DNA from 3 places in the Rhizobium ruizarguesonis genome. Region 3 is predicted to be linked to each of the others. Evidence: predicted binding sites of a transcription regulator. Region 3 holds the regulator's gene; each other region holds the start of a gene.

What was found. The regulator HrcA, encoded in region 3, represses chaperone genes, less so after heat shock. The targets are predictions, from matches to a motif close to GTTAGCACTCNCNNNNNGNGAGTGCTAAC.
Region 1: J3P73_RS27220 (co-chaperone GroES) is a predicted target of HrcA. The motif match lies at 7,561-7,589, and genes of this name have one in related genera.
Region 2: J3P73_RS07965 (co-chaperone GroES) is a predicted target of HrcA. The motif match lies at 4,998-5,026, and genes of this name have one in related genera.

The regions. Positions count from the first base shown of each region.
Region 1 is NZ_CP071679.1:577,249-586,918, forward strand. Features, by position in the region: gene J3P73_RS27190 (HPP family protein) at 2-1,132, shown strand; gene J3P73_RS27195 (DUF6522 family protein) at 1,176-1,439, shown strand; gene ydiJ (D-2-hydroxyglutarate dehydrogenase YdiJ) at 1,530-4,577, opposite strand; gene J3P73_RS27205 (hypothetical protein) at 4,723-4,869, shown strand; gene J3P73_RS27210 (hypothetical protein) at 5,020-5,277, opposite strand; gene groL (chaperonin GroEL) at 5,327-6,955, opposite strand; gene J3P73_RS27220 (co-chaperone GroES) at 7,108-7,422, opposite strand; gene J3P73_RS27225 (hypothetical protein) at 7,769-8,059, shown strand; gene J3P73_RS27230 (hypothetical protein) at 8,160-8,516, shown strand; gene J3P73_RS27235 (DUF2934 domain-containing protein) at 8,563-8,889, shown strand; gene J3P73_RS27240 (HD domain-containing protein) at 8,895-9,314, shown strand; gene J3P73_RS27245 (hypothetical protein) at 9,441-9,670, opposite strand, start outside.
Region 2 is NZ_CP071678.1:1,595,956-1,605,625, forward strand. Features, by position in the region: gene J3P73_RS07925 (MFS transporter) at 1-313, opposite strand, end outside; gene J3P73_RS07930 (LysR family transcriptional regulator) at 437-1,399, shown strand; gene J3P73_RS07935 (VOC family protein) at 1,527-1,907, opposite strand; gene J3P73_RS07940 (transglutaminase-like domain-containing protein) at 2,512-3,354, opposite strand; gene J3P73_RS07945 (DUF1488 family protein) at 3,382-3,657, opposite strand; gene J3P73_RS07950 (hypothetical protein) at 3,648-3,977, opposite strand; gene J3P73_RS07955 (hypothetical protein) at 3,974-4,309, opposite strand; gene J3P73_RS07960 (hypothetical protein) at 4,306-4,569, opposite strand; gene J3P73_RS07965 (co-chaperone GroES) at 5,080-5,397, shown strand; gene groL (chaperonin GroEL) at 5,447-7,081, shown strand; gene J3P73_RS07975 (hypothetical protein) at 7,148-7,540, shown strand; gene J3P73_RS07980 (hypothetical protein) at 7,606-7,776, shown strand; gene J3P73_RS07985 (Gfo/Idh/MocA family protein) at 7,859-9,022, opposite strand; gene J3P73_RS07990 (TIM barrel protein) at 9,132-9,670, opposite strand, start outside.
Region 3 is NZ_CP071678.1:446,345-456,014, reverse strand. Features, by position in the region: gene J3P73_RS02210 (nucleoside hydrolase) at 1-292, shown strand, start outside; gene grpE (nucleotide exchange factor GrpE) at 334-966, opposite strand; gene hrcA (heat-inducible transcriptional repressor HrcA) at 1,079-2,167, opposite strand; gene rph (ribonuclease PH) at 2,296-3,015, shown strand; gene J3P73_RS02190 (VOC family protein) at 3,012-3,437, shown strand; gene rdgB (RdgB/HAM1 family non-canonical purine NTP pyrophosphatase) at 3,438-4,082, shown strand; gene hemW (radical SAM family heme chaperone HemW) at 4,092-5,294, shown strand; gene J3P73_RS02175 (saccharopine dehydrogenase family protein) at 5,360-6,442, opposite strand; gene dnaA (chromosomal replication initiator protein DnaA) at 6,580-8,130, opposite strand; gene rpsT (30S ribosomal protein S20) at 8,986-9,264, opposite strand; gene J3P73_RS02160 (enoyl-CoA hydratase) at 9,457-9,670, opposite strand, start outside.

The DNA of each region.
Region 1 (9,670 bases), on a different replicon from region 3:
CATGCAGTATCCCGTTTCCCCGAAGGTGGGACCGAGCCGCTTCCGCCGCTTCCGTTTGTTTTCACCTATTCTGGCCGGTGCGACCTTACGAGAGCGATTGATTGGATGTCTCGGCGCCTTGCTGGCCATTGGTCTCACCGGCGTCATCAGCGGCTATCTGTTCGGCCAGGGGCCGCATCTTCCCCTGATCGTCGCGCCGATGGGGGCGTCCGCGGTGCTTCTTTTCGCGGTGCCGGCAAGTCCGCTGGCGCAGCCATGGTCAATCATCGGCGGCAATACGATTTCCGCCCTGATGGGGATTATTGCCGCCTACTTCATTCGCGATCCGATCATCGCGACCGGCGTCGGCGTTTCGCTTGCCATCGGCGCGATGTCCTTCACGCGCTGCCTGCATCCACCGGGAGGAGCCGCTGCACTGACCGCCGTGCTCGGCGGTCCTGTCGTTGCCGGCTGGGGATTCCTCTTTCCTTTCGTGCCCGTCGCTTTGAACTCCTGCATTCTCGTCGGCCTTGGCTTGTTGTTCCACAAGCTTTCCAAGCGGAATTATCCGCACGTCGTTCCGAAATCCGCGGAGAATACCCATCAGACAATCGACCTGCCATCGGCCGTGCGGGTCGGTTTTCGCGAGGAGGATGTCGATGCGGCCCTCGAAGCGCTCGACGAAACCTTCGATATCGACCGGGCAGACCTCGGCCGGCTGTTGCAGCAGGTCGAGCTGCAAGCGGCCATCCGCTCAAACGGCAAGATCAGCTGTGCCGATATCATGTCGCGTGACGTGATCGCCATTGGCGAAGCTTCGGAGCCGGATGCCGCACGGCATCTTCTTTTGAAGCATAATATCCGCACCTTGCCGGTGAAGGACCCGGAGGGCCGTCTCGTCGGCGCTGTCGGCTTGCGGGAATTGTCGATGAGCACCGAGACCATCGCGCATGCGATCGCGAGGCCGGCGGTGGCCAGACCTTCGGATCCTGCTCTGTCGCTGTTGCCCGTTCTGACGGACGGGCACACGCATGCGGTCATCATTGTCGATGACGATTATCGGATCCTTGGCCTGATATCGCAGACGGATCTGCTGAGCGCAGTGGCGCGATTGCTGCCAAAGGAAGATAATGCGATCCCGGCAGTGGCCTGAGCCGGTTTGTCATCGATATGTAAAGCGGTGGGAGAATAAGCCGGTGTTGATCGAGCGTGATGCAAATGGCGATTTCATCCTGGAGTCATCCGAACTTGCGGAGCGGTTCGGACTGTCGCTGGCCGCGCTCCGCCGTCACATGCGACATGGCTCCGTCGTCAGCACGGTGGAAGTCGGCACGGCTGAACATGAGGGCACCAAGCGGGTGTCGCTTCGGCTCGGCAACAGGCTTTGGTGCGCGGTGCTAAACGACGCGAACGAAGTGCAGCACGAGCACATGACCGTTCTTCGGGGAAAAGCATCCTGATGCGTCCGGCCGAGATCATCATTATTGATGTATGGTGAGGCGTAACGTGTTGAAGCAGTTCCGTTTCTCGGCAAGGTATCTGAGTGCCCCCTATTGCGCGAAGTCTGGCTTTTCAGCAATTATCCGATCGATGACCTGAAACGGATGGGAAATGCGCTTGTCGTCGATTTCCTTCACCTGAGAGCGGCAGGAATATCCCGTTGCCATGAGGATATCGCCTTCGCCTGCCACATCAAGCTCTGGCTTCCAGCTCATCGCATAGAGGCGCTCGGAAATCGCCCGATTACTGGCCTCGTGACCAAAGGTGCCGGCCATTCCGCAACAGCCGGTTTGCACTGCCTGAAGATCGATGCCGAGGCTCTCGAACACTTTTTTCCATTGTGCGATTGAGCCAGGCGCATTGGTGCGTTCGGTGCAGTGGGCCATCAACCGGAAGCTCCTGCCTATGATGGTGGAGGGGGAAGCGGCAAGCCGGTCGAGATTGGCGACCAGCCATTCCTGCGGAAGGAGAATGGTCGCCTTCAGCACCTCCTTGTATTCGCTGCGAAAGGCGAGCGTCATCGACGGATCGAGCCCGACCAGCGCCACGCCCGTATCATCCAGCCGTTGCAGATAGTGCGCGGTCCGCCCTGCCGCAGCCTCGAAACGTCCGAGATAGCCATGAACGTGCAGGGCTTTGCCATTGACGTGGGATGCTGCGAGGAAGGGCGAAAGCCCCATTTTCCGTGCGAGCCCGATTGCGGCGAGGGCGACCTCAGGATCGAAATAGGCGGTAAACGCATCGGCGACGAAGATGACGCTCCGCTCCCTCTCACGCGGCGACAAGGCCTCGATTTGCCGAAGGGTCGCAAGCGGCACGCCAAGGCGGGCGGCTTCCTTCGCCAGAGAGATCGCCGGCAGACGGGGCAGGGACGTCAGTCCGGCGACGCGCATCATCATCCTGCCGGCTCGCGTGCCGACGACCAGGTTGTAGGCAGGTCGTATCCGGTGGACCAGGGGCAGGGTGGTTTCAATGGCTGCCACCAGCGGATCCTTCAGCGGACGGAGGTAGCGTCCGTAATAAAGTTCCAGGAATTTGGAGCGGAAGGCCGGGACGCTGACTTTCACGGGACATTGCCCCGCGCAGGCCTTGCACGCCAGACAGGTATCCATCGAAACGCGGACCTCGTGGGAAAAGTCGTCGCGATTTTGAGGGTTCAGCGAGTTGAAGGCGCGCCGCGCGAAGCTCGCGAGCGGGCCGCTTCGCCGCAAGCGCTTTGCCTCCTGGCGGGGATCGATGCCCTTCTCGGCAAGCAGCCTCAGCCATTCCCGCATCAGGGCGGCGCGGCCCTTGGGTGAAAAACGCCGGTCGCGTGTCGCCTTATAGGAGGGGCACATCGGGCTCGTTTCGTCGAAATCGAAACAGGCGCCGTTGCCGTTGCAATAGGCGGCATTGTCAAAGGCTGCGCGGATCTCGTTGCCGATGATGCGGTCGGTATCTCCCCGCAGCGGAACGTCGTCGATCTTCAGCAGTGCTTGCTCGCCGGAAGGGGTTGCGATCTTGCCCGGGTTGAGGCGGTTTTCCGGATCGAAAGCCCGTTTGATCTCCTGCAGGCTGGGATAGAGGTCGCCGAAAAATTCCGGCACATATTCGGAACGCACCCCCTTGCCGTGTTCCCCCCAGAGCACGCCGCCATATCTACGCGTCAGCGCCACGACGGCATCGCTGACCTCCCGGACCAGCCGGACATGGTCATCACGGGTGAGATCGAGGGCAGGCCGCACGTGCAGGACGCCGGCATCGACATGGCCGAACATGCCGTAGGAAAGGCCCGCGCCATCAAGCAATGCGCGGAACTCGCGGATATAGGCCGCGAGGTTTTCCGGCGGCACGGCGGTGTCCTCGACGAAGGCGACAGGCCTGACCGGTCCGTCCACATTGCCGAGCAGGCCGACCGCCCGTTTGCGCATCGACCAGATCGCCTCGACATCGGCATGATCCCGCGCAATCGTATAACCCATGTGATGCGCATTTGCGCCCGCAGCAAGCGCGGCAGTCACTTCGGCCAGCTTGCGGTCGAGTTCGGCTTCATCGTCGGCGAGCACTTCCGCGATATTGATGCCGTTTGTGGTTCGGCCGGCATCGTCGGGAAAAAAGCGGGCAATGCCGGTCCAGACGATGTCGCTCCTGGCGAGGCCTAGAACTTTTTCATCGACCGTTTCCACTGAGGCGACCTTCAACGCGACGAGCGTGCGGGCATCCTCCAATGCAGTGTTGAAGTCCCCGTAGCGAATATTGATCAGTGCCGCATGGGCGGGGATCGGCAGAAGGTTAAGTTCGGCTTCGGCGATCATCGCCAGCGTTCCCTCCGAGCCGCAGAGGATGGCATTGAGGTCGAAGCGTCCGTCGCCGCGCCGGATGTGCGCGAGATCGTAACCGGTCATATAGCGGTTGAGTTTCGGAAAAATATCGGTGATCCGGTCCCGTTTTTCGCGCGCGATGCGGTCGACCGTCCTGTGGATCTCGCCGACGCGATCCTGGCGCGCGGCGATCTCCGTGAGTGCCTCCGCATCGAGCGGGCGGGACCACCAGTCGGTCCCATCCGCAAGCACGATGCGCAATCCCAGCACATGGTTGCTGGTCTTGCCGTAGAGGCATGAACCCTGGCCGCAGGCATCGGTGGAGACCATGCCGCCGATGGTGGCGCGATTGGAGGTGGAGAGTTCAGGCGCAAAAAACAGGCCGTAGGGCTTCAACGCCTGGTTCAGCTGATCCTTGACCACGCCTGCCTGGACCCGCGCAATTTTCCTGATCGGGTCGATCTCGAGAATGGAATTCATGTGTCGCGAGCAGTCGACGACGATGCCTGAGGTGAGAGATTGACCGTTCGTGCCGGTTCCGCCGCCGCGCGGCGCGACGGTGATCCCCCGAAAAGCCGGCTCCGACAGCACGGCCGCCGTGATCTGCAGGTCTTCGATGCCCTTTGGGAAAAGGATGCCGGCCGGCTCGACCTGATAGATGGAATTGTCGGTCGAAAACACAGTCCGGCTTGCCGGGCCGGTCTCGATGTCACCGTCGAAGCCTGCCTCAACGAGCCGTTGGAAGAAATCCGCGGGGGGAAGGGGGATTGAAGCGTTCGGCTGGAGACGTGGAATCATTCTCCCAGAAATGCTCAAAAGATCCGATCCTTGTCAATTCCGCCGGACCCGCCAGTTCCGCGACGGACCGCGCAAAGGGAATTCGAGTTCTTGCCGGAGCTGGCTAAGGCCAGCGCGGCCGGGTGCGCGGCCCGAGCCGGTCGAGGTGGCGGCATGGAGCGTCATCGAGGCCGAACATGTCACCGGCGAAAACGTCGTCGTCAGCAGATGCGAGATCTATGTCGGAGCCACTCCGTCGCGGCGTGGTCACTGGTGCTGCGAGCGGGTCGACAGGCTACGCGAGATGGGCTGAGGGTTTACGCCGTCGGCCGAGGCCGACGCGCTCAGGGACTGTCCGACGAAAGCGGCGAAAAGCCTATCCGGGCTGATGCGTTCGAAACCGCTGACGTCGCCCGAATTGAAGTCTTCCCGACGGACCAGGCGACCGGCGGCGGCAGCATGGTCAAATTCCCGGAGCAGTAGGCGGGCGCTCGCTCGTTTCGAAGAGGCCGCGGGCCGCCTCGACCATCGACTGCAGGTGATCGGGGTCGCGCACGCCCTGTCGGTAGAGCTCGATGATGATGCTGGCCATTCGTTCGGCTTCGTCGCTGTTCCTTGCCACCCCGTAATCGGCACTGAACTTGTCGAAGACGCGCTGGCAGGTTGCAAGATCGCGGGAGTCCAGCGGCACCTGCGATCGGTTTTTGATCGTCTGAACCATCTCTATTCCCTCGGAAAAGGCCCGCCCGGCGGTGCGGGCGGGCGAGATTCTAGAAATCCATGCCGGGGCCGGCGGGCATCGGCGGCGGCGCGTCCTTCTTGGGCTTCTCGGCAATCATGGCTTCCGTCGTGACGAGAAGGCCGGCGATGGAGGCCGCATCCTGCAGCGCGGTGCGAACCACCTTGGCCGGATCGATGACGCCCTGCGCATAAAGGTCGCCATATTCGCCCGTCTGAGCATTCCAGCCGTAGGAGAAATCGGAGTTCTCGCGTAGCTTGCCGACGATGATCGAACCTTCTGCGCCGGCGTTCTCGGCGATCTGGCGAGCCGGCGCCTCGACCGCGCGGCGAACGATGTCGACACCGACGCGCTGGTCGCCATTGGCGGTCTTGATATTGTCGAGCGCCTTGACGGCGCGCAGCAGCGCCACGCCGCCGCCCGGCAGGATGCCTTCCTCGACCGCAGCACGGGTGGCATGAAGCGCGTCGTCGACGCGATCCTTCTTTTCCTTCACCTCAACTTCCGTCGAGCCGCCGACGCGGATGACGGCAACGCCGCCAGCGAGCTTGGCAAGGCGCTCCTGCAGCTTCTCTCGGTCATAGTCGGAGGTGGTTTCTTCGATCTGAGCCCTGATCTGGGCCACACGACCTTGGATGTCGGACTTGGCGCCTGACCCATCGACGATCGTGGTGTTTTCCTTCTCGATCGAGACCTTCTTGGCACGGCCGAGCATGTCGAGCGTGACGGATTCGAGCTTGATGCCGAGATCTTCGGAGATGACGGTGCCGGCGGTCAGGATCGCGATGTCTTCGAGCATGGCCTTGCGGCGGTCGCCGAAGCCCGGCGCCTTGACGGCAGCAATCTTCAGGCCGCCGCGCAGCTTGTTGACGACGAGCGTTGCGAGAGCTTCGCCTTCGACATCTTCAGCGATGATGAGGAGCGGCTTGCTGGATTGGACGACGGCTTCGAGCACCGGCAGCATCGATTGCAGGTTTGACAGCTTCTTCTCATGGATGAGAATATACGGGTCTTCGAACTCGACCCGCATCTTGTCGGCATTGGTGACGAAGTAGGGGCTGAGATAGCCGCGATCGAACTGCATGCCTTCGACGACTTCGAGTTCGGTCTCCGCAGTCTTTGCTTCTTCGACGGTGATCACGCCATCATTGCCGACCTTTTCCATGGCTTCCGCCAAAAAGTGGCCGATTTCGGCATCGCCATTGGCGGAGATTGTGCCGACCTGGGCGATTTCGGAATTGTTGGAGATCTTGCGGGCGTTGGCCTTCAGTTCCGCGACGATGGCGGCGACCGCAAGATCGATGCCGCGTTTCAGGTCCATCGGGTTCATGCCCGAAGTCACGGCCTTGGCGCCCTCCTTGACGATTGCCTGGGCCAGCACCGTTGCCGTCGTGGTGCCGTCGCCGGCGACGTCGCTGGTCTTCGAAGCAACTTCGCGGACCATCTGGGCGCCCATGTTTTCGAACTTGTCTTCGAGTTCGATTTCCTTGGCGACCGAAACGCCGTCCTTGGTGATGCGCGGGGCGCCGAAGGATCTTTCGATCACGACGTTGCGGCCTTTCGGGCCGAGGGTCGCTTTCACGGCGTTGGCCAGGATGTCGACACCACGCAACATCTTCTCGCGGGCTTCGGTGCTGAATTTGATTTCTTTAGCAGCCATGTCCTCACTCCTTCATAGGCAGCCAGAGCAATTCCAGGAAAGTACGAAGGGGTTTTCCGTTCGGAATTGCGTCAGAAATAAAATGTTGGAGCGGTTCTGCGTTTCCATGAAAAGCTGAAGCGCTCCAGCGTGGACGGATGTCAGCAGGGATCTCATGCGGCCTGCTTCTTTTCGCCCTGGGTTTCGATGATGCCCATCACGTCGCTTTCCTTCATGATCAGCAGATCCTCGCCATTGATCTTGATCTCGGTGCCGGACCATTTTCCGAACAGGATGCGATCGCCGGGCTTGACGTCGAGTGCCTGGATCTGGCCGGCGTCGTTGCGTGCGCCGGGGCCGACGGCGATGACCTCGCCTTCCTGCGGCTTTTCCTTGGCAGTGTCGGGAATGATGATGCCGCCCTTGGTCTTTTCCTCTGAATCGACCCGGCGGACGAGAATGCGGTCATGAAGCGGTCGGAACGACATGTCTTCCTCCATCGATAAACAGTGATGACGTTGTCCTTAGCCGGACCGGATGACCAATCCGGGCGGGTGCTCGCGCGCGAGCCTTGCGAGAATGATTTGGTTCGATGGTTTTGCAATTCAAGAGGTGATGGAAGAAAAATTGGCACTCCCTGCTCGTGAGTGCTAACGCCCGGCAGGGAACAGAAAATCGCCTCCCGCGTTCGAATAACGAAGGCGACGGCGTGGTGCCGGAGGCGAGTTCCAGCAGGATTGAGGCTTGAATCCGGATTTCGGCATTCCCAACTCTTTGATGATCGAGGCTTGTTCAAGCTCGGTCATCGTCCCACGTCTTTTTGGAGTGAGTGACATGGAAGAGAAGACCAATATCATCAAAGACCTCAGTATCGAGGAACGCGAGGAAATCCTCGTCGATATCGCTCGTACGCTGGAGGAGACGGCTCGCGAGGCCTATGTCGAAGGCAACACGCAGTTTGCCGCACTTTCCAACAATATGGCCGAAACGATCCGCGTCAACGCCGATGAACTCGCCCGTGATGATCCGGAAAATGCCGAGCTCGTATTTCAGCAGGCGACGGCGATGATCTCGCAATTCGAAGCCGTGCACCCCTATCGAATGGTGAGTATGGCCGTTCATTGATTGCCGGGCGGTGCGGGGCGCTCGCTCAAATCAATCTCCACCCACGCGGAACTCTCACTGCTTGCAAAGGTTAGTGGATCACAACATCGAGAGGTGATCCATGGTGACTTCCAGATTAAACGTGCCGCCCGAGAGCGGGACAGATGACGCGCGTTCCGCCGATACGGAGCGAGCCGAGACCGATCGTAAAAGGGCATTGGAAAATGCCCGGCGCAACGCGAGTTCGACATCAGGCCGCGATAGCGACACTGAAAACCCAAGCCTGAAGCTTGCGAAAGAATATCTCAGCCTCGGCGGCCACCGTCGGTCCATGATCGACGACAACATCACCGATGTTCGCCAATGGGATGAGGATCCACCCGAGGCTGAGCGGTTCTGGAAGGAACGGGTGGAGACGCTTTCGAAGGATAAGCGCAAACAGGTGGAGGATTTTCTTCCAACCATCAACACGCCGTGAAAGCGGCTGGGCTCGTTCTTCGGATGAAATGCGCTTGGAGGCGATCATGGCTATAGACAAGCACGAGCAGATCCGTCGCCGTGCCTACGAAATCTGGGAGGCCGAGGGCCGCCCGGACGGCGCCGATCAGCGCCACTGGCTTCAAGCCTGTGACGAACTGGCCGGCGAGGATGAGAATGAGACGCTGCAGAACCTGCTTGATGAAGACGACAGGGATGATGCAGCACTGCTTCAAGGCGCCGGTGAGAGCGGCGATCTCGATCGCCCACGAGCGAGGCCTGTCCAGGCCGCGATGGCCCCCGTCCCTGACATCGAGATGACGACGGGCGAAAAGCCTTCCCGACGGAAGATCAGGAAGACAGAGGGACCGTGATCGCCATGCAGCATCTCGACCATGCCATCCAGATCGCTCTTACAGCCCATGAAGGTAAGGCGGACAAAACCGGCCGGCCGTTCTTCGAGCACTGCCAGCGGGTAGCCCTTCTGGTTTCTGGTGACGAGACGCGAACGGTCGCCTACCTTCATGACGTTGTCGAAAAGGGAAGCGGCTGGACGCTCGACAGGCTGAGGGAAGAAGGCTTTCCGCCGGCGATCATCTCGGCGGTGAATGCTCTGACACGGCGGCCGGACGAGCCGGACGACGACTTCGTCAGACGTGCGGCATCAAACCCGTTGTCCTTGCCCGTCAAGCGGGCCGATCTCGAAGACAATCTCCGGCAGGCCGAACAGGCCGGCAAGAAAACGGAAAAATACCAACGCGGCCTGGATCTCCTGCGCGACATAACGAGCGGGTCATAATTTTACGTTCGCCGGCAACTGCCATCAAGGTCGGCAATCTGGCAAGCGTCCACTACCCGCCTCCATGTCATGCATTGAGAGCCGGCGGCCTCCGTTGCACCGCGGCGGAGGCCGTTTTGGCCTATCTCATGCTTTGTTGGTAAACCACACTGTCGGCGCGCCGAGCACGCCTCCCGTGCGCATCGCCGTCTTCAGCTCGTCCAACTTGCTGAATGCCTGCGCCGCTTCAAACGTGGCGAACTCGTGGGTGACGGTAATATCGTTCGGATTGTCGATGGCGCGATAAACGGCTTGCGCCGTCACCCCGTTGGCCTTCTGCACCTGATGAAACGCATCATACGTCTTGCGCCAAGTGG
Region 2 (9,670 bases), 1.1 Mb from region 3:
CGATCAGTGTCGGCCCGCTATCGACGAAACCGCCGGCGATGCTGGCGGCGGCAAAGATCGCCAGCGACCAGAGGAAGACGCGGCGATGGCCGAAGACGTCGGCGACCCGGCCGCCGAGCAGCAGGAAGCCGCCATAGCCGAGCACATAGGCGCTGACGGCCCATTGCAGCGATGTCGCCTCCATGCCGAGTTCGGCCTGGATGGCAGGCAAGGCAACGCCGATGGTGGAGACGTCCATGGCGTCGAGAAAATTGGCGGCGCAGAGCAGCAGCAATGCCAGCCCCGCCCCGCTTGGCGATTTTGAAAGAGTCATCGAAATCGTTCCTTCTTTGCTGCCGCCTCATCGGGGGAGGTTGCCGGGCGGCAGGGAACGAGAAAATGTACAGCTTCCTTTCCTATTGCAAATTGATAGTAGCCATGCCAGGTATTACTGATGATGATGAATGATGTCACGCTTCGCAAGATCGACCTCAATCTCCTGCTGGCCTTTTCAGTGCTGATGCAGGAGCGCAACGTCAGTCGTGCCGCCGAACGGCTGCTGCTCGGCCAACCCGGCCTGTCGGCCGCTTTGCGGCGCCTGCGCGAGGCGCTGGACGACGAATTGTTCGTGCGTGTCGGCCGCGGCCTGCAGCCGACGCCGCGCGCTCTTTCCATCGCCCCGGCGATCGAGGATGCGCTGTCGGGCATCGAGCGCGCCATCCGCCCGCAGGCCGAATTCGATCCGGCAAGCTGGCAGGGCGAGTTCCGCATCGGCATGTGTGACAATCTCGAATCGGCCTTCTTCGGCCCGCTTGCCGCCCGTCTTCTTCAGCTTTCACCCGGCGCCCGGCTGATCGGCGTCGCCTCCGAGAAACGCGATGCCGCGCGCCGGTTGGACGAGGGCGTCTTCGACTTCAGCGTCTCCGTGCACGACGAACCGGCCTCCTGGCACATTCGTGCGCCGCTGTTCGACCAGGCCTCGATCTGCATTTATGACGAAGCTCAACTCCGGCTAAAGGCGCCGCTGAGCCTCAAGGATTTTGCCAATGTCGCGCATGTCACGGTCTCGTTCGAAGGCAATGCCGCGACCAGCATCGACATCGCGCTGAGCCGCACCGGCCACGTCAGACAGGTGGTGGCGACGGTACCGCGCTTTTCCGCCTTGCCGACGGCGCTGCGGGCCATGCCGGCCATCGCCACCGTGCCGGAGTCGATCGGCCGCTGCATGGCGCAGTTGCATGGGCTGACGATTTGCGAGCCGCCGCTTTCGCTGCCGGCCGATCCCGTAACCATGCTCTATCGCCGCGTCGACCAGGCCGACGGCCGGGCGCGCTGGTTCCGTCGCCTGTTCCTCGACGTCGCCAGCCAGGCGCTCGAAGCCTCCGGCTGCTGCGTATCGATCTCGAGAGCCGCGGCCTAAAGCAATTCCAGCAGAAGTGCACAGCGGTTTTGCGTCCGGAATTGCGCAGAACAAAAGACAGCGCAAATTCCAGCAAAACTGCGCAGCGGTCCGGAATTGCGTGAAAACAAAAGGTTAGGGCGGCCGGTTACAGCTCGCCTTTGTGAAAATACGCTTCGAGGCGGTAGCCGTCCGGGTCGATGATGAAGGCGGCGTAATAGAATTGCCCATAATCCGGCCGCACACCCGGTTCACCATTATCCGTGCCGCCGGATGCGACGGCCGCCGCGTGAAAGGCATCGACCGCGGCCTCATCAGGCGCGACGAAGCAGAAATGCAGCCCGGATCGCATGTCGGCAACCACGGGCTGTTCGACCTGCATCACCCAGAGCCCGACCCTTTCCGGGCCGTAGCCGATCATGGTGTCGGAATTGGACAGGCGCTCATATCCGAGCGGCGCCAGCGCCGCATCGTAGAAACGGCGAGCTCTTTCGAGGTCTTTTACGCCGATGGAGATATGATCCAACATCAACTGCGAACTCCCTATCTTCCGCTAATCCCCGAAGGATTGCTCACACCCAAGATGGCTCGACGCCAACATCTTTCAACCAGATCATGTCGAGCAAAAGTCTACAGCGATTTTGCGACAACGACATGCGCAAAACAAAGACTTAAAGCGCTAGGAGCGAATCTGAAAGATTGCGACGCGCTTTAAGTCAACGAAGGGGCCCGTATCGTGGGTGCGGATCATTCATGGCCGGCGATCCTGCCCAGCGCCTTGGCGAAGAAATCGGGGGCGCCGAAATTGCCGCTTTTCAGCGCAAGCCCAAGCGGCCCGGAGCGGTCGGCAACGCGGACCGGCACGCCGGGATCGATCTCCGGCCGATCATTATGTTTTTGAGACCGAGCGAGAAGTGGCCCTCCACTCGAAGACATCCGCACCGGCTTTCGGTGCGAGTCGGCCCTGAACCGGCAATGTGCTAGTTAAGACAAGGCGAGCAACGCTGTCACGTGATTTTGGGGGAGGGCGCAGTTCGGCCAGGAGCTACTGTGGGACAGGCAGTCCGCCGACTGCAGGCGCCTGCGGCAAAGCCTGAGGCTGGACATTGCCGCGCATCCGCCCGGGTCTCGTTCTAAACAGCGCCCCCGGCGACGCTTTGCATCTGTTGCAGGTTCGTCACCTCATAGGTCCAGACTCGAAACGCCTTCAGCACATGCGGACCGAAGGAATTGATGAGCGGTATGTCGGCGGCGTCGCGCCCGCGTGCGACGATGATACGACCAATCCGCGGCGTATTGTTGCGCGGATCGAATGTATGCCATGCACCGTCCAGGAAGACCTCGATCCAGGCGCTGAAGTCCATCGGATCGACGACCGGAATACCGATGTCGCCGAGATGGCCGTTGATATATCGGGCAGGAATGTTGAGGCAACGGCACAACGCCACTGCGAGATGCGCAAAGTCGCGACAGACGCCGACACGTTCGTGAAACGCCTCGAAGGCTGTCCGCGTCGATCGCGCCTGCATGTAGTCGAATTGGATATGGCCGTGAACGAAGTCGCAGATCGCCTGAACGCGGCCCCAGCCCGGTGAGACGGTGCCGAACATATCCCACGCAATTTGACTGAGACGATCCGTCTCGCAATAGCGGCTGCCCATCAGGTAGACGAGGCAATCATCCGGCAATTCCGAAACCGGGAGTTCCCTGGCGCCTGGCAGCGACCTGTCGGGTTTGCCGTCGTCTTCGATCGTCGCATCGCCCCATATGGTCAGGTCGCCCGCCGGGGCAATCAGCCGGAGACAGCGGTTGCCGAAGAGGTCGCGATAAGTCGATGTGGGAACATCGGGCGTGGTGAAGACCGTTTCCGGAATTCTGATGTCGGCCGCACGATCATCATGAACCGACAACAGGCATACCAATGCGGTCGGCTGCGGGCAGGTCAGCGTAATTTCATAGCCGTAACGGATCAACATGGAGCGTTCTCGCGCGTCCGGATCCGCCTAGCGGAAATCCGCCGCAGTTAGAGTATAGAAAGCGCGGCGGCGGTAGGAATAGGCTTTGTGTGCCACGTCCTGAATGGAGTTGCGCAGGGCGTCGAATAACGAAAGCCAATTCGTTTCCGAAGGCCCGGTTCTTTGCAATGCGGTGTCGGATTTCGCCAGAGCGCCAACCTCGATGAAGAACAACACCTGGAACATGCCGTCATGGCCGACGAAGCGCACAGCATTTCTCGCCGCATCGAAGCTACGGCTTTGGTTCAGGAAGGCTAGCGCCACGGTTGAACCGGCGGGGTCTCACGAGCACTCCGAGCGGCGTCCGACAGCCTGAGCCATTCCTTCCGGTATCCTATGTTGAGAAGATTGAAGGACATCATGTCTTTCCCGGCCTCCGAACGGCTCTTGCCGGTCATGGCATGGTCGGCGAGCACTGGAACGCCTGCTGAGACACGATAGACGGTCGACGAACGGGCGGATTCGATCCGGCGGTCGTGTTCGATCTCCATGGAGTAGCGACCGGACGCGCCACATTTGTCTTCCCATGTGCCGACGGCAAAGGCATTCCGTCTTCGTTCGGCTTCGTCTTCATGGCTGTTCACGATGTCAACCTTTCGTCATTCGGGCCGTGGCCATGGCCAAACGTCCTCTCGATCAGTGTTGCGCCGCTGCCGGCGGGCGATAGGTTTACCAGTTCCAGGCTGTCTTCCGTCGCGACCCGCTCATGACGTTCATCGTCACTGCGGATGCGGTATTGCAGCACATTTCCTCTCAGAGGCAGCGTAGCGGTAATGCGGTATGTCTCGGGGAGCTTGGAGGGAACGACCAGGAACCCGTCCTTCACCCGGACGGTCTGCCCCACCTTGAAGATATGTGTTGCTGCCTCGCGTCGGATCGAGCGTCCATTGCGTTGCGGGATGCGCGTAGCGGTCATGACAGTTTGTGGTCCTTTTCGAGCGCGGTTTCGAGATCTGACAGGTGGACAGGCATCATCTGCTGCGTCGAACTCTGCGCGGCGATCGCCGGCAAGTGGATGAAGGCGCCGACCCGTCGCCAGGCAAGCCTGGAAACGCTATCGATCAATTCCTCGTCATAATCGACGCGGTATTCTCCGGCTGGCTGCGCCCCGTCGAAACCGGGCAGGCGGAATGGAGATGAAAAACGGACGACGGTTTCTGTGGTGCGACTTGTCACGGCTGAGGCCTCCGCAGGAATACACTGAAGCGTTCCTGTATCGTTGAGATCCGAGCCGGACGAACTCGAGGCTGCCGGTACATCCGCGGTCAGCGCCAAGCTCATTCCGGATCGGAACAGGCGAAATGAACGCCGGAACGACGTCATACATTCGCTATCGAGAATTCAGTGGTGATGGCGGGTCGTAGGTCTCTGACACCGCGAAGCCAAGTCGGCCAAATCGACGAGGCCTATCATTGCGCCTTGATTGAGTTCAAATCAAGATAATTCGGATTTATCTATAAAAAACGCTAAATTAAGGTCACGATATGCTAAATAAAATTGAGCGCGACGGCGAAAAAATTCTTTTCATTTCTGGATTAATACAAAATATCCGTTCAAATTGATTTCCTGAATTTTTCAAGAAATTCCCTTGGTGAACAATATTTATTAGCACTCCTATCAATCGAGTGCCACGGGTGCTATTTATGTACTGCAGCCGCCATACGCGCCGGCAGCAGAAAGACCTCTATGAAATTCCGTTCACTTCACGACCGCGTCGTCATTCGACGTGCGGAAGGCGATGTCAAATCCAAGGGCGGGATCATCATTCCAGACACCGCCAGGGAGAAGCCGCAGCAAGGTGAAGTGGTCGCAGTCGGCCCGGGCCTGCGCGACAAAAGCGGCACTCTGGTCCCGCTCGATGTCGAGGTCGGCGATCTCATTCTGTTTGGAAAATGGTCGGGCACAGAGGTCACGATCGATGGCGAAACCCTTCTGATCATGAAGGAGACCGACATCATGGGCATCGTCGAAAAGACCGAAGCGGCTGCTGACAAAGCCGCCTGAGGGTCGAATTTCCGACCCGCATCTCAAGATCGAACTGGGAAGAAACATCATGTCTGCCAAGGAAATCAGATTCTCCACCGACGCGCGCGACCGCCTGCTGCGCGGCGTCGAATTGCTTAACAACGCCGTCAAGGTGACGCTTGGCCCGAAGGGTCGCAACGTCGTCATTGACAAGGCCTATGGCGCACCGCGCATTACCAAGGACGGCGTTAGCGTCGCCAAGGAGATCGAGCTCGAAGACAAGTTCGAGAACATGGGCGCGCAAATGGTGCGCGAGGTGGCTTCGAAGACCAATGATCTTGCCGGCGACGGCACGACGACGGCGACGGTGCTTGCCGCCTCCATCTTCCGCGAAGGCGCAAAGCTCGTCGCTGCCGGCATGAACCCCATGGATCTCAGGCGCGGCATCGATCTCGGCGTTACCGCCGTCGTCAAGGAAATCCAGGCGAGGGCGATGAAGGTCAAATCGTCAGCCGAGATCGCACAGGTCGGCACCATTGCCGCCAATGGCGACGCCACCATCGGCGAGATGATCGCCAAGGCGATGGACAAGGTCGGCAATGAGGGCGTCATAACAGTCGAAGAGGCGCGAACCGCCGAGACCGAACTCGATGTCGTTGAAGGCATGCAGTTCGATCGTGGGTATCTCTCGCCCTATTTCGTCACCAATGCCGAGAAGATGCGCGTGGAACTGGAGGAGCCCTATATCCTCGTTCACGAGAAGAAACTCGGCAGCCTGCAGGCGATGCTGCCGATCCTGGAAGCCGTCGTACAGACCGGTAAACCGCTGCTCCTCATCTCGGAGGACGTCGAAGGCGAGGCGCTGGCGACGCTTGTCGTCAACAAGCTGCGCGGCGGCCTGAAGGTCGCGGCCGTCAAGGCGCCGGGCTTCGGGGATCGCCGCAAGGCCATGCTGGAAGACATTGCCGTGCTGACCGCCGGCCAGATGATTTCCGAGGATCTCGGCATCAAGCTCGAGAACGTCACGCTCGATATGCTCGGCCACGCCAAGCGTGTGCTGATCGACAAGGAGACCACCACGATCATCGACGGCTCCGGCGAGAAAGCGGCCATCCAGGCGCGCATCCAGCAGCTCAAGGCGCAGATCGAAGACACCACCTCAGACTACGACAAGGAAAAGCTGCAGGAACGCCTGGCGAAACTCGCCGGCGGCGTCGCGGTCATCCGCGTCGGCGGCGCGACCGAGACGGAGGTCAAGGAAAAGAAAGACCGCATCGACGATGCGCTGAACGCCACCCGTGCGGCGGTCGAAGAGGGCATCGTGCCCGGCGGCGGCGTGGCACTGTTGCGCGCGAAGTCGGCGCTGACGGGACTGACCGGGGAGAACGCCGACGTGACGGCGGGCATCTCGATCGTGCTCAGGGCGCTCGAAGCCCCGATCCGGCAGATCGTCGACAATGCCGGGTTCGAGGGCTCGATCGTCGTCGGAAAACTCGCCGGCAGCAATGATCACAATCAGGGCTTCGACGCACAGACGGAGACCTATGTCGATATGATCGAGGCCGGCATCGTCGATCCTGCCAAGGTCGTGCGCACCGCTCTGCAGGACGCCGGTTCGATCGCGGCGCTGCTGATCACCGCCGAGGTGATGATCGCCGACATTCCCGCAAGAGACACTGCGTCTGCTGCCGGAAATGGCGGCATGGGCGCTATGGGATACTGAGGCCAGCCTGAACCGTTCCGGCGTCGCCGGATGGCACAATCCGAACAACAGACAAGGAGAATTCCAATGTCCGTGCAGAGCAGCAGCAAGACATCGATTACCCAGCGTTTCGACAGTTATCAGCCATCCAAGACGCTTCTCGCCTGGGCCTGCGTCGTCACGGCGATCGCCACGATGATCATCGGATTCAGCTGGGGAGGTTGGGTAACAGGCGGCACATCAAGCAAAGCGGCAGCCGCCGCCGGCGACATCGCACGCGGAGAGCTGGCGTCCGCCATTTGCGTCGAGCGGTTCAATGCGGCGCCGGATGCAAGCGCTAAACTGATCGAGTTCAAGGCGATTACCGAAGGCTACAAGCAGCGTCAGTTTGTCGAGGCCGGCGGCTGGGCGACCATGCCTGGGCAAACCTCACCCGACAGCCGAAGTGTTCAAGCCTGCGCCACCGCGCTTGCCGTCTGACACCATTTTCCAGAGCGCTCCGATATGGTGCGGAGCGCTGCCACTGTCAAAGCAGGAAATGACCCATGATCCGTTTCGTGAAAAAGACCGACCCGCAGCCAGCCGCAGAAGACGCGGGCGACAACCGCTTCCAGAAAATCCGCGAGGCAGCTGCCGACGAGCATAAGAAAGCCGCCAACGACAGCACGCGTCGCCGCGCGCCCCAGGCAACGGAAGATGACGATCAGCTTATCTGAGAGGGGGTATGAAGGCGTTCTTGGACAGATCTCCAGCGCAGCCGTGTAAAGCCGGCATACGGTGCCATCTGAGGAGAGGATCCTAGCTGTAATCCAGCCAGATCCCGCCAGAATCGGCGGACCGCACGCAGTTTTCCACCCAGCGCACCCCTTCCAGTCCGGCATCGACATCGGGAAAGACGAGGTCTTCGATCCCCGCAGGGGCAAGGCCTCGCACATTGTTGATGGCAAAGCCGAAGCGGCGATAGAGGTTCGCCCAGGCTTCGAAGAGACCTTCCGGGTGACCGCCGCCGATCCGGTCGTCGATCCTGGCCTCGGGGTAGAGATAGTCCATGCCGCGCTCGAGGATGCGGGCCGGTTCGCCCTGGATCTCGTAAGACAGCTGGTTCGGCCGCTCGTCCCACCATTCGATGCTGGCCTTCGAGCCGACGATGCGGATCTTCTGGCCATGCATGGAGCCGGCATTGACGGCGCTCGACCAGATGGTGGCGATCGCGCCATTGTCATATTCCATCAGGGTCACCGCATTGTCTTCCAGCGGCGCGCGGCTTTTGACGAAGCTCTGGCGGGTGCACAAGAGCCGCCTGATCTTGAGGTGCGGCAGGATGACCTTGGCGATATAAAGCGGGTGGGTCCCGACATCGCCGAGGACATAGCTGGGCCCTGCGAATTTCGGATCGACGCGCCAGCGTGTCGCGGGATTCTGCTCCTCCACCGCAGCGCTATGGAAACCATGGGCGAATTGCAGGTTGACGATGCGGATTTCGCCGAGATCGCCATTCCTGACCATCGCGCGCGCCTGCTCGATCATTTGGTGGCCGGCATAACCATAGGTCACGCCGACGATACGGCCGCGCGCCTCCGAAAACGCCTTCAGCTCCTCGGCTTCGGCGATCGTAAAGCAGAGCGGCTTTTCGCAGATCACATGCAGATCATGTTCGAGTGCTGCCTTGCAGATCGCGAAATGGGTATTGTTGGGTGTTGCGATCGACACCGCCTCGACGCCGTCGGCCCGCCGGGCCTCGGCCGCAAACATCGTCGCATAGTCCCGGTAGCTCCTGGCTTCGTCGAGCCCGAGATCGACGCCGAAGGCGCGCCCGCGCTCCGGATCGATATCGAAGGCGCCTGCCGCAAGGGCAAAGACGTCGTCGCGATGCGCTGCCGAGCGATGAATATAGCCGATCTGGCTGCCTCTGCCGCCGCCGACCATGCCCCAGCGGATCGGTTTTCTCCTGTCATTCGTCATAGTTTTTTCCCCAGCAATTCCAGCAAAAATGCGCAGCGGTTTTGCGTCCGGAATTGCGCAAAACAGAGAGATGGAGCGTTTCCGTGTTTCGAAGAAAAACGGAAATGCGCTAGAATCCGACCGACCTGAGGTAATCGCGGCTTTGCTTCACATCTTCGAGGCTGCCGGCGACATTCCTCGGATCGCGCTCCTGCTCGACGGTGATGAAGCCGTGATAACCGATCTCCTCGAGCGTCCGTCTGACGGCGGGATAATCGATGACGCCGCGGCCGATCGGGCACATCACGCCCTGTCCGCAGGCCTGGAAGAAGCGGATCTTCTCGCCAAGCACACGGTCGAATACCGTCTGGTCGATGTCCTTGAAGTGGACGTAGTCGAGCCTGTCGGCATAGCGGCGAAGCATCTCCACGGGATCCATGCCGGCATAATAGCTATGGCCGGTGTCGAGGCAGAAGCCGGCGACCTCCTGCGGAATGTCGGCGGCCACCCGCTCGATCTCATCAGCAAATTCGATATAGCCACCCGCATGCGGGTGGATGACGGCGCGCACGCCGTATTTGCGCCGAGCGAGTTCGGCAATCGCCGTGATATTGGCGATCATCCCGGCCCAAGCCTTGTCGAGACGCGGCGCACGATCGGAATGGCCGG
Region 3 (9,670 bases):
AAAGGCCATGGTCGAGATGCTGGAATTCTTCGAACGCTTCGACATCGAGAAATACGGTTCCGACGGCGGGCCGCTGCACGACCCGACCGTCGTCGCCTACCTGCTCAAGCCGGAGCTTTTCCAGGGCCGGGACTGCAATGTCGAGATCGAGGTCCAGTCCGAACTCACCGTCGGCATGACGGTCGTCGACTGGTGGCATGTGACCGAGCGCAAGCGCAACGCCAAGGTTATGCGCCATGTCGATGCGGATGGCTTTTTCGATCTGCTGATCGAACGCTTCGCCCGCATCTAACGCTTCGGCTTTCCTTCTGCACGAGGCAGAAGGAAGGGATATCAGGCGTCTTTCTCGTCGAAGACGGAGTTGGTTTCGGCTTCCGCCGGCTTCGGGCCGCCCTTCGCGACACCGACCATGGCCGGGCGCAGCACGCGCTCGCCGATGGAGAAGCCTGCCTGCACGACCTGCACGACCGTATTGTTCGGCACGTCGGGGTTCGGCACCTCGAACATTGCCTGATGGAAATTCGGATCGAACTTCTGGCCAACCGGCTCCAGCTTGCGAACGCCGTGGCGCTCGAGAGCCGACAGCATGGCGCGCTCGGTCATCTCGACACCCTCGATCAGCGTGCTAAGGCCGGCATCGGCCGCAGCTTTGGTCTCCGGAGAGATGGCATCAAGTGCGCGGCGCAGATTGTCCGAGACGGCGAGCATGTCGCGTGCAAAGCCCGCGACGGAATAGGACTTGGCATCCTTCACCTCGCGCTCGGTGCGCCGGCGCAGATTGTCCATCTCGGCAGCAAGGCGCAGATAGCGGTCGCGCAGTTCGCCGTTTTCGGCTTTCAGAAGCTCAAGCGCGTCCGGCTGGGCGGCCTCTTCCTGCGCAGTTTCGTTCTCGACGTAGGCGGTAGCGTCGGCTGCGGCATCCGCCACAGTTGCGTCAGGTCCGTTTTTCGTCGTGTCATCGGTCATGACGGTCTCCGGTTGGTGTCTTCAGATGCGCCCGATATCGAGGTTTGACCGAAAAAAATCAAGTCTGCGTGACAAAGAAGCGAAAATTCCGCGTGCTTGGCAGTTGCGGGCGTCAAAGCTGGTTGCGCGAAAGGCGGGAGACGAGCTGGGCCGTATAGTCCACCATCGGCACAATACGGGAATAATTGAGCCGCGTCGGGCCAATGACGCCGACAGCGCCGACGATGCGATCGTCATCGTCACGATAGGGCGCGACGATGAGCGACGAGCCGGAGAGCGAGAAGAGCTTGTTTTCCGATCCGATGAAAATGCGCACGCCCGAACCGCTTTCAGCGAGATTGAGAATCTCGATCAGACTGTCCTTCTTCTCGAGATCGTCGAACAGCAGGCGCAGCCGGTCGAGATCCTCGGCGCCGGCCAGGCCTTCGAGCAGGTTGGCGCGGCCGCGGATGATGAGCTGCGTGGGCTTTCCCTCGTCCGGGCTGCCGGCCCAGACAGCGATGCCGCGCTCGACCAGATCGCGCGACAGGGCATCGAGCTCGTGGCGGACATCGTCCTTCAACCGGCTTAATTGTTTGCGGAGTTCCGGCAGGGTCTGGCCGGACATATGCGCATTGAGAAAATTCGCCGCCTCCGTCAGCTGCGAGGAGGTGACACCCGCCGGCAGCTCGATGATGCGGTTCTCCACCTGATCGTGATCGCCGACGAGCACGGCCAGCGCCTTTGTCGGTTCGAGCCGGATGAACTCGACATGTTTCAGCACCGGATCGCTTTTCGAGGTGATGACGAGGCCGGCGCCGCGCGAAATGCCGGATAACATGCGGCTTGCCTCGTTCATCATCGATTCGACGGGATTGCCGCCGCTTTCGGCCCGCACCTGGCGGTCGATATTGGCGCGTTCCTCGGCGGAGAGGTCGCCGACCTGCATGAAGGCATCGACGAAGAAGCGCAGGCCGATCTGGGTCGGCAGCCGGCCGGCGCTGACATGCGGCGAATAGATGAGGCCGAGCTCTTCGAGATCGCTCATGACGTTGCGCACCGAGGCCGGCGACAGCGACATCGGCAGGATACGGGACAGGTTGCGTGAACCGAGCGGCTCGCCGCTTTCCAGATAACCTTCGACGATGCGACGAAAAATTTCCCTGGAGCGCTCGTCCAGCGCAGCTACGGCATCCGAAACCGACGTCGACCTGATGCCCATGAAGCTTTCGAACCCGTGCTGATGATACTTCCTGAAAAGTAAGTCAAACTAACACCCGTGGCAAAAGGGAATTTGCAAATGAGCGCCGCCAATCGTAGAAGCGGTCAAATAAACCCCAGGAGATAAGAATGCGGCCTTCAGGCAGAAAAATCGACCAGATGCGCAAGGTCTCGTTCGAGCGCAATTTTTCCAAGCATGCGGAAGGCTCCTGCCTGGTGAAGTTCGGCGACACGCATGTGCTCTGCACGGCGAGCCTCGAAGAGAAGACGCCGCCATGGCTGCGCAATACCGGCAAGGGCTGGGTCACGGCCGAATACGGCATGCTGCCGCGGGCGACCGGCGAACGCATGAAGCGCGAAGCCGCCGCCGGCAAGCAGGGCGGCCGCACCCAGGAAATCCAGCGTCTGATCGGCCGGTCGCTGCGCGCCGTCGTCGACCTGCAGGCGCTCGGCGAACGGCAGATCACGCTGGATTGCGACGTCATCCAGGCCGATGGCGGCACGCGGACCGCCTCGATCACCGGCGGCTGGATCGCGCTTTACGACTGCCTGAAATGGATGGAAAGCCGCAACATGATCAAGGTCGACCGGGTCCTGAAGGATCATGTCGCCGCCATCTCCTGCGGTATCTTCGCCAGCCAGCCGGTGATCGATCTCGATTACATCGAGGACTCCTCGGCCGAGACCGATGCGAACTTCGTCATGACGGGCACCGGCGGCATCGTCGAGATCCAGGGCACGGCCGAAGGCACGCCGTTCAGCGAAAGCGAATTCACTTCGCTGATGCAGCTTGCCAGGAACGGCATCGGCGAACTCGTGGCGCTGCAGAAGCAAGCCGTCGAAGGATGAACCCCATGCTGGAAGGCATGTTGGAAACGGCGCTCTATGCGCGGGATCTCGATAAGGCCGAGACGTTTTACGAAGACGTTCTCGGGCTTGAAAAGATCGCCCGCGCCGCCAACCGGCATGTCTTCTTCCGCTGTGGGCCCGGCGTTCTGTTGATCTTCAATCCCGAGGAAACGGTAAAGCCGCCGGCGCCTGGGTCGCTGCAGGTGCCGCCGCACGGCACGAGCGGCCAGGGCCATGCCTGTTTCCGGGTGTCCGGCGGCAATATCGATGCCATGGCCGAGCGGTTGACGGCAGCGGGCGTGGCGATCGAATCCGAAGTGCACTGGCCGAACGGCGGCCGTTCGATCTATTTCCGCGATCCGGCCGGCAACAGCCTGGAATGCGCGGAGGCTAAAATCTGGGGCATCGAACAGGATATCTGAATGCGCAAGCTTGAAACGAAGACCATCGTCGTCGCCAGCCACAATGCCGGCAAGATCCGCGAGATCCAGGAATTGATCGGGCCGCTCGGCTTCACCGCCAAATCGGCGGCCGAGCTGAACTTCGTCGAACCGGATGAGACCGGCACAAGCTTCGAGGAGAATGCGACGATCAAGGCGGTCGCCTCGGCCAATGCCGCCGGCATGCCGGCGCTTTCGGACGATTCCGGGCTGGTGGTCGACGCGCTTGGCGGCGATCCTGGTGTCTACACCGCCAATTGGGCGGAGACATCTAACGGCACGCGCGATTTCGACATGGCGATGGCGAAGGTGGAAAAGGCGCTGCAGGATGCGGGCGCAACAAAGCCGGAACAGCGCAGGGCGCGTTTCATCAGCGTGCTCTGCCTTGCCTGGCCGGATGGGCACACGGAGCTGTTCCGCGGCGAGGTGGAAGGCAGCGTCGTCTGGCCGCCGCGCGGCACGCAGGGCTTCGGCTACGATCCGGTCTTCCAGCCCGAGGGCTACGACATCACCTTCGGCGAAATGAGCGGCGAGGAAAAACACGGCTGGAACGTCGGCAAGCCGCAAGCGCTGTCGCACCGTGCCCGCGCCTTCAAACTCTTTGTCGAAACCTGCCTGGAGGCATAAGGTCGGTCCGTGGGCAATCTCGACACACCAAGCACCTCGCGCGACGCGGCTCTGCTCCCCGATACCGGCGAGCCGGGCTTCGGCGTCTATGTGCATTGGCCCTTCTGCGCGGCGAAGTGTCCCTATTGCGACTTCAACAGCCATGTGCGCCACCAGCCGGTGGATCAGGAGCGTTTTACATCAGCCTTCCTGAAGGAGATGGAGACGGTCCGGTCCCTCAGCGGGCCGAAGACGGTGACGAGCATCTTCCTCGGGGGCGGCACGCCGTCGCTGATGAAGCCGGAAACGGTTTCCGCCATTCTCGACGGCATTGCGCGGCAATGGCATGTGCCTGCCGGCATCGAGATCACCATGGAGGCCAACCCTTCGAGCGTCGAAGCCGAACGTTTCCGCGGCTACCGGGCGGCCGGCGTCAATCGCGTCTCGCTTGGGGTGCAGGCGCTGAACGACCGGGATCTGAAATTCCTCGGCCGGCTGCATGATGTCGCCGACGCGCTGAAGGCGATAAGGCTGGCGCGCGACATCTTTCCGCGCATGTCCTTCGACCTCATCTATGCCCGGCCCGACCAAACGGTCGAGGAATGGGAAAAGGAACTGAAGGAGGCGATCTCCTATGCGGTCGACCATCTTTCGCTCTATCAGCTGACCATCGAGGAAGGCACACCTTTCTACGGCCTGCACAAGGCCGGCAAGCTGATCGTGCCGGACGGCGAGCAATCGGCATTGCTCTACGAGGCAACGCAGGAGATCACGGCACGCGAGGGCATGCCGGCCTATGAGGTTTCCAATCATGCCCGGCCAGGGGCCGAAAGCCGGCATAACCTGACCTACTGGCGCTACGGCGATTATGCCGGCATCGGCCCAGGCGCCCACGGTCGGCTGACGCGTGGCACCGAGAAGCTTGCGACGGCGACCGAGCGCAAGCCGGAAGCCTGGCTCGACATGGTCGAGCGTGATGGGCACGGCATACTCGACGAGGAGCGGCTCGGCTTCGAGGAACAGTCCGACGAACTGCTGCTGATGGGGCTGCGGCTCAGGGAAGGCGTCGATCTCGCCCGCTGGCAACAGCTTTCGGGCCGCGACCTCGACCCGAAACGCGAGGAATTCCTGCTCGAACACAAATTCATCGAGCGGATCGGCAATTCACGCCTGCGCTGCACACCGTCCGGCATGCTGATCCTCGATTCCGTCGTCGCGGATCTCGCCTGCTGACATCATAAGACGAGTGGATTTGCGGCGCGACGGCATCGATATTGCCGCCGCGCCGGAAGGCAGTCTCAGCCGTGGCTGGTGGCGCCGGCCTTGAAGAGGCTGCCGGTCGGCGTCTTCAGGAACATCTCCAACGGAATATGCTCCTGGTGCAGGAAGCCGGTTGCCGGCAGCAGGCCGTCGCGGACCATCTCGATGACGGCGACGACGGAGGCTGACGTCGTCCAGGCGATCGCCGTACGGCGCGCGCCGGCAATCTCGATCGGGTAATAGGCGCGCACGAACTCCTTGCGGCGCAGGCTGCCATTCTCGGTGCCCTCGGCGGCGACATGGACATAGACGACATCGTCTTCAACAGGCGGCTTGGCATTGGTCAGGATCTCGCCGGCGAGCTTGCGCTTATCGCGCATCAACAGTTCATGGAAGAAGAAGTTCATCAGCTCCATATGGCCGGGATAACGCATGGTCTTGTAATCGAGATTGTCGATCTTGCCGAGCATGGTGTCGCACATGGTGCCAAGGCCGCCCGACGTCGTGAAGGCTTCGAGCTTGACGCCGCCGACATAGACGGTCTCGTGCCATTCCATCGGCGAGACGAGCTTGCGCACACCGCCCTCGATGACCTCGCAGTCGTTCAGATATTCGTTGACGACGCCCTCGGGCGACCAGTTGAAGGCGTAGCCGAGCAGTCCGGTCGGATGCTGCGGCAGGGCGCCGACGCGCATGCGGATCGAACGGCAGCGATCGAAGCCGTCGGCCAGGCTTGCGCCGACGATGCCGACGAAACCCGGCGCCAGGCCGCATTGCGGCGCCATCAGGCCGCGGGCGGTCTTCGACAGTTCGATGATGAAATTGGTTGTGGGAACGTCTTCGGTCAGATCGAAATAATGGATACCCGCAAGATGGGCGGCCCGCGCCAGCTCGATGTTCAAATGATAGGGCAGGCAGGAGAGCACAGCCTCGACATTCGAGAGCAGTTCGCCGATCACCTGGGGATCGGAAATATCGCCGGTGCGGCACTTGAAGGGGACGTCGCTCAGCGGCAATTGCGCATCGACGCCGATGACCTCGAAACCGCCTTCATGCAAAAGCGTCGCCGCCAGCCGTCCGACCTTGCCCAGGCCGAGAACGGCGATCTTTTCAAAACTCATTCATTCCTCCCACGCGCCGTTTTGGCGCTTCAGTCTTTGACATGCAGTTGATGCGCGGGAGGTATAGAATAAAAAACTTATAAAGGAAAACGGCCGGAATCGCTTCCGGCCGTTGAATCCTTAAGAAAACCCGTCGATTATTCGTTGATCAAGCGCTTCAGAAGCTCGACTTCGTGCGAAAGCTTGGTGTCTCCCGAAATCAGCTCCTCGATCTTGCGCACGGCGTGCAGCACGGTCGTGTGATCGCGCCCGCCGAAACGACGGCCGATCTCCGGGAAGGAGCGCGGCGTCAGCGTCTTCGACAGATACATGGCAATCTGGCGCGGCTTGACGATGACGCGGGTGCGGCGGTTCGAGACCAGTTCCTGACGCGAGACGTTGTAGTGCCTTGCGACGATGCGTTGGATATCCTCGATGCGCACACGGCGAGGCTCGCCGGAGCCGACCAGATGGGCGAGCAGTTCATCGACGCGTTCGATCGACAGGTTCGGCTCGAAGGAGCGGCGGAAGACCAACTGGTTGAAGGCGCCTTCGAGTTCGCGGCCGCTGGCCGTGACGTTGCGGGCGACGTGCTGGAGCAGCTCGGCGGGAATGTCGAGCGACGGATCTTCGAGCCGGGCCACAGCAAGGCGACGCTTGAGGATTTCGAGACGCATTTCGTAATCCGGCGCGTCGAATTCGATCGCGACACCGCCCTGCAGGCGCGAGCGGACGCGGGGGTCGAGCGACTCCAGCTCCCAGGGCGCACGGTCGGCTGCAACGACGACCTGCTTGGCGCTGTCGAGCAGCATGTTCAGGAGATGGCAGAATTCATGCTGGATCATCTTGCCTTGCAGGAACTGCATGTCGTCGATGATCAAGAGATCGATGTTGCGCAGCGAATCCTTCAGCGTCAGCGCATCATTGTCGCGGATCGCGGTGGCGAAGCGCCACATGAAATATTCGGCCGTCAGATAGACGACGCGCAGCGCCCGCGGGTTCTGCACCGCCGCATTGGCGACCGCCTGCAGCAGGTGGGTCTTGCCGAGACCGACGGTCGAATGGATGAAGAGCGGGTTGAAGCGCACCGCGCCCTGACCAGCTTCCGCGATGGTCTTTGCAGCCGCAAGTGCGACCCGGTTCGAGCTGCCTTCGACGAAGGTGTCGAAGGTGAAGCGGCTATCGAGCGGCGAACCGAAGAGCGGCGAGCCGAAGCTTGCAGGCCTTGCGGCGGCAACAGCCGAAACCGCCTGCTGGACGGCCTGACCGGCCGGCTGCGCGCTTGTCGGGCGACGCATCTGCGTGGGGGCGGCTGGTTCCGGCGCGGCCGCCTCATCGAGCGCCTTCGTGCCGTGGCGCGTTGCCGTGCGCACCAGGACTTCGATTTTAAGAATTTCCGGATCCTCGGCCTGGAACAGACCGGTGATGAGATCGAGATAACGATTGTTGATCCACGACTTCAGGAAGGTCGTGGGAACCGAAAGGCGAACCACGCTCTTCGATACCGAATGCAGCTTCAGCCTGGCAAACCAGCTGGCATAGACGTCAGGACCGACCTGGGCCTTCAAGCGCGCGCTGACGCGCTCAAACAAGATGCTTTGCTTCATTTCCGCCTTTGCTTCGCCCACTTCGAGGCGAATGGAGCCGAACGCCTGCGGTGCCGCATCCCCATTGTCGAGCCCGCCCGTCGTCATCGTATTCATCTGCATAATGCCGCCTTTCAATTCCACCGGGCGGCATCCGCTAAAACGGCCGCCCGATCATCCCCGCTTTGGCGGGCTGACGGATCCTCATGAGCCGCTCGCCTGCCGGTTCACTCAAACACTGCCCCATAAGGGACCGGCGCAGAACTCCGTTGCAGGTGCCGCGTTCATGCGGCAACCTTCATCGGCTTTCCGTGCCAGGCTGGCGGTCGAACCTCGTTTTCGGCCGACCAGCCCGAACGCAATATAACTTTAACCTTCTCCGCTGGCCTCGCCTTAAACGTGTGGCCAATGAAGGCACAAAACATCCCCGCTCCGTAACAGCCACGTTACGGCTCAAATCCGTCGAGTGCTTGAAAAAACGGAAGCGCAATGCTCCGTAACAAACGGCACAAACTTATCGCCCTGCCGACGTGGCAGTTAAGACCGAGCCTGTGCAGGTGATGTCCGCGCCCTTTGTTGAAAGCCATTTAGGCAGGATCAAAAGGCAATATCAACGATGAATTTTACGCAAAATTAAGAAGCGGGCATTGACTCCGCCTGCCCTTTTCGGGCGTCACACCAGCGTCAAAAAAGAATCGCAGTTGAATCAAAGAGATTCCCCCGTTCGGGCTATTTTGACACGCATTGAAAGAAAAAAAATAAAATCCTCTTGACTCGCCTGTGGTCCCGGAAGCTTGGGGCAGAGTCGCGCGGCGTGAAAGCATCCTTGCGCAAACCATTGTTTTTAAACAATTTTTCCTGTCATGGCGCTGACACGAAACAGTCGTCAGATTAACCATGCAGGGGCTGATCGGTGGAATCGAAAAAGCCCGGTAAAATTACCGGGCTAATCATAAAGAAGAAGTCCTTAATGGAAGATTACGCGGTCGTGGTGACCGAAAGAGCCTTCACACGAGCGGCCAGGCGCGAGACCTTGCGCGATGCCGTGTTGGCATGCAGCACGCCCTTGCTGGCGGCGCGGGCAAGCTCGGGCTGAGCAGCCAGGAAAGCTTCCTTCGCCTTGGCGGCGTCACCGGATGCGATGGCCTCTTCGACCTGGCGAACGAAAGTACGAACGCGCGAGCGACGAGCCTTATTGACGTCGGTACGGCGGGCGATCTTGCGGGTCGCTTTTTTCGCCGAAGTTGTATTGGCCATGGATGCCTCTCTCAAGAATTCGAACAAACTCCGCCATTACCGCGGGCCCTGCGGCCACAAAATCCAGCAATGCGGGAGCAATCGCGGAAAACCAAACCGGCTTTCCGAACCGTGGGCGGGCATATAACTCTAAAGCCGGCCCACGTCAACGCGGATTTTCACGCTTTACCACTGGCAAGCGCCTAAAAGCATTTAACGGTGCGTAAAAGCCGGTTTGCGCTTCTCGACGAAGGCCGCCATGCCTTCCTTCTGGTCGTCCGTGGCAAAGAGGCTGTGAAACAGGCGGCGCTCGAAACGCAAGCCCTCCTCCAGCGTCGTCTCGAATGCGCGGTTGACCGCCTCCTTGGCCATCATCACCGAGGGACGCGAAAGCGAGGCGATCTTTTCGGCCGCTGCCAGCGCCTCG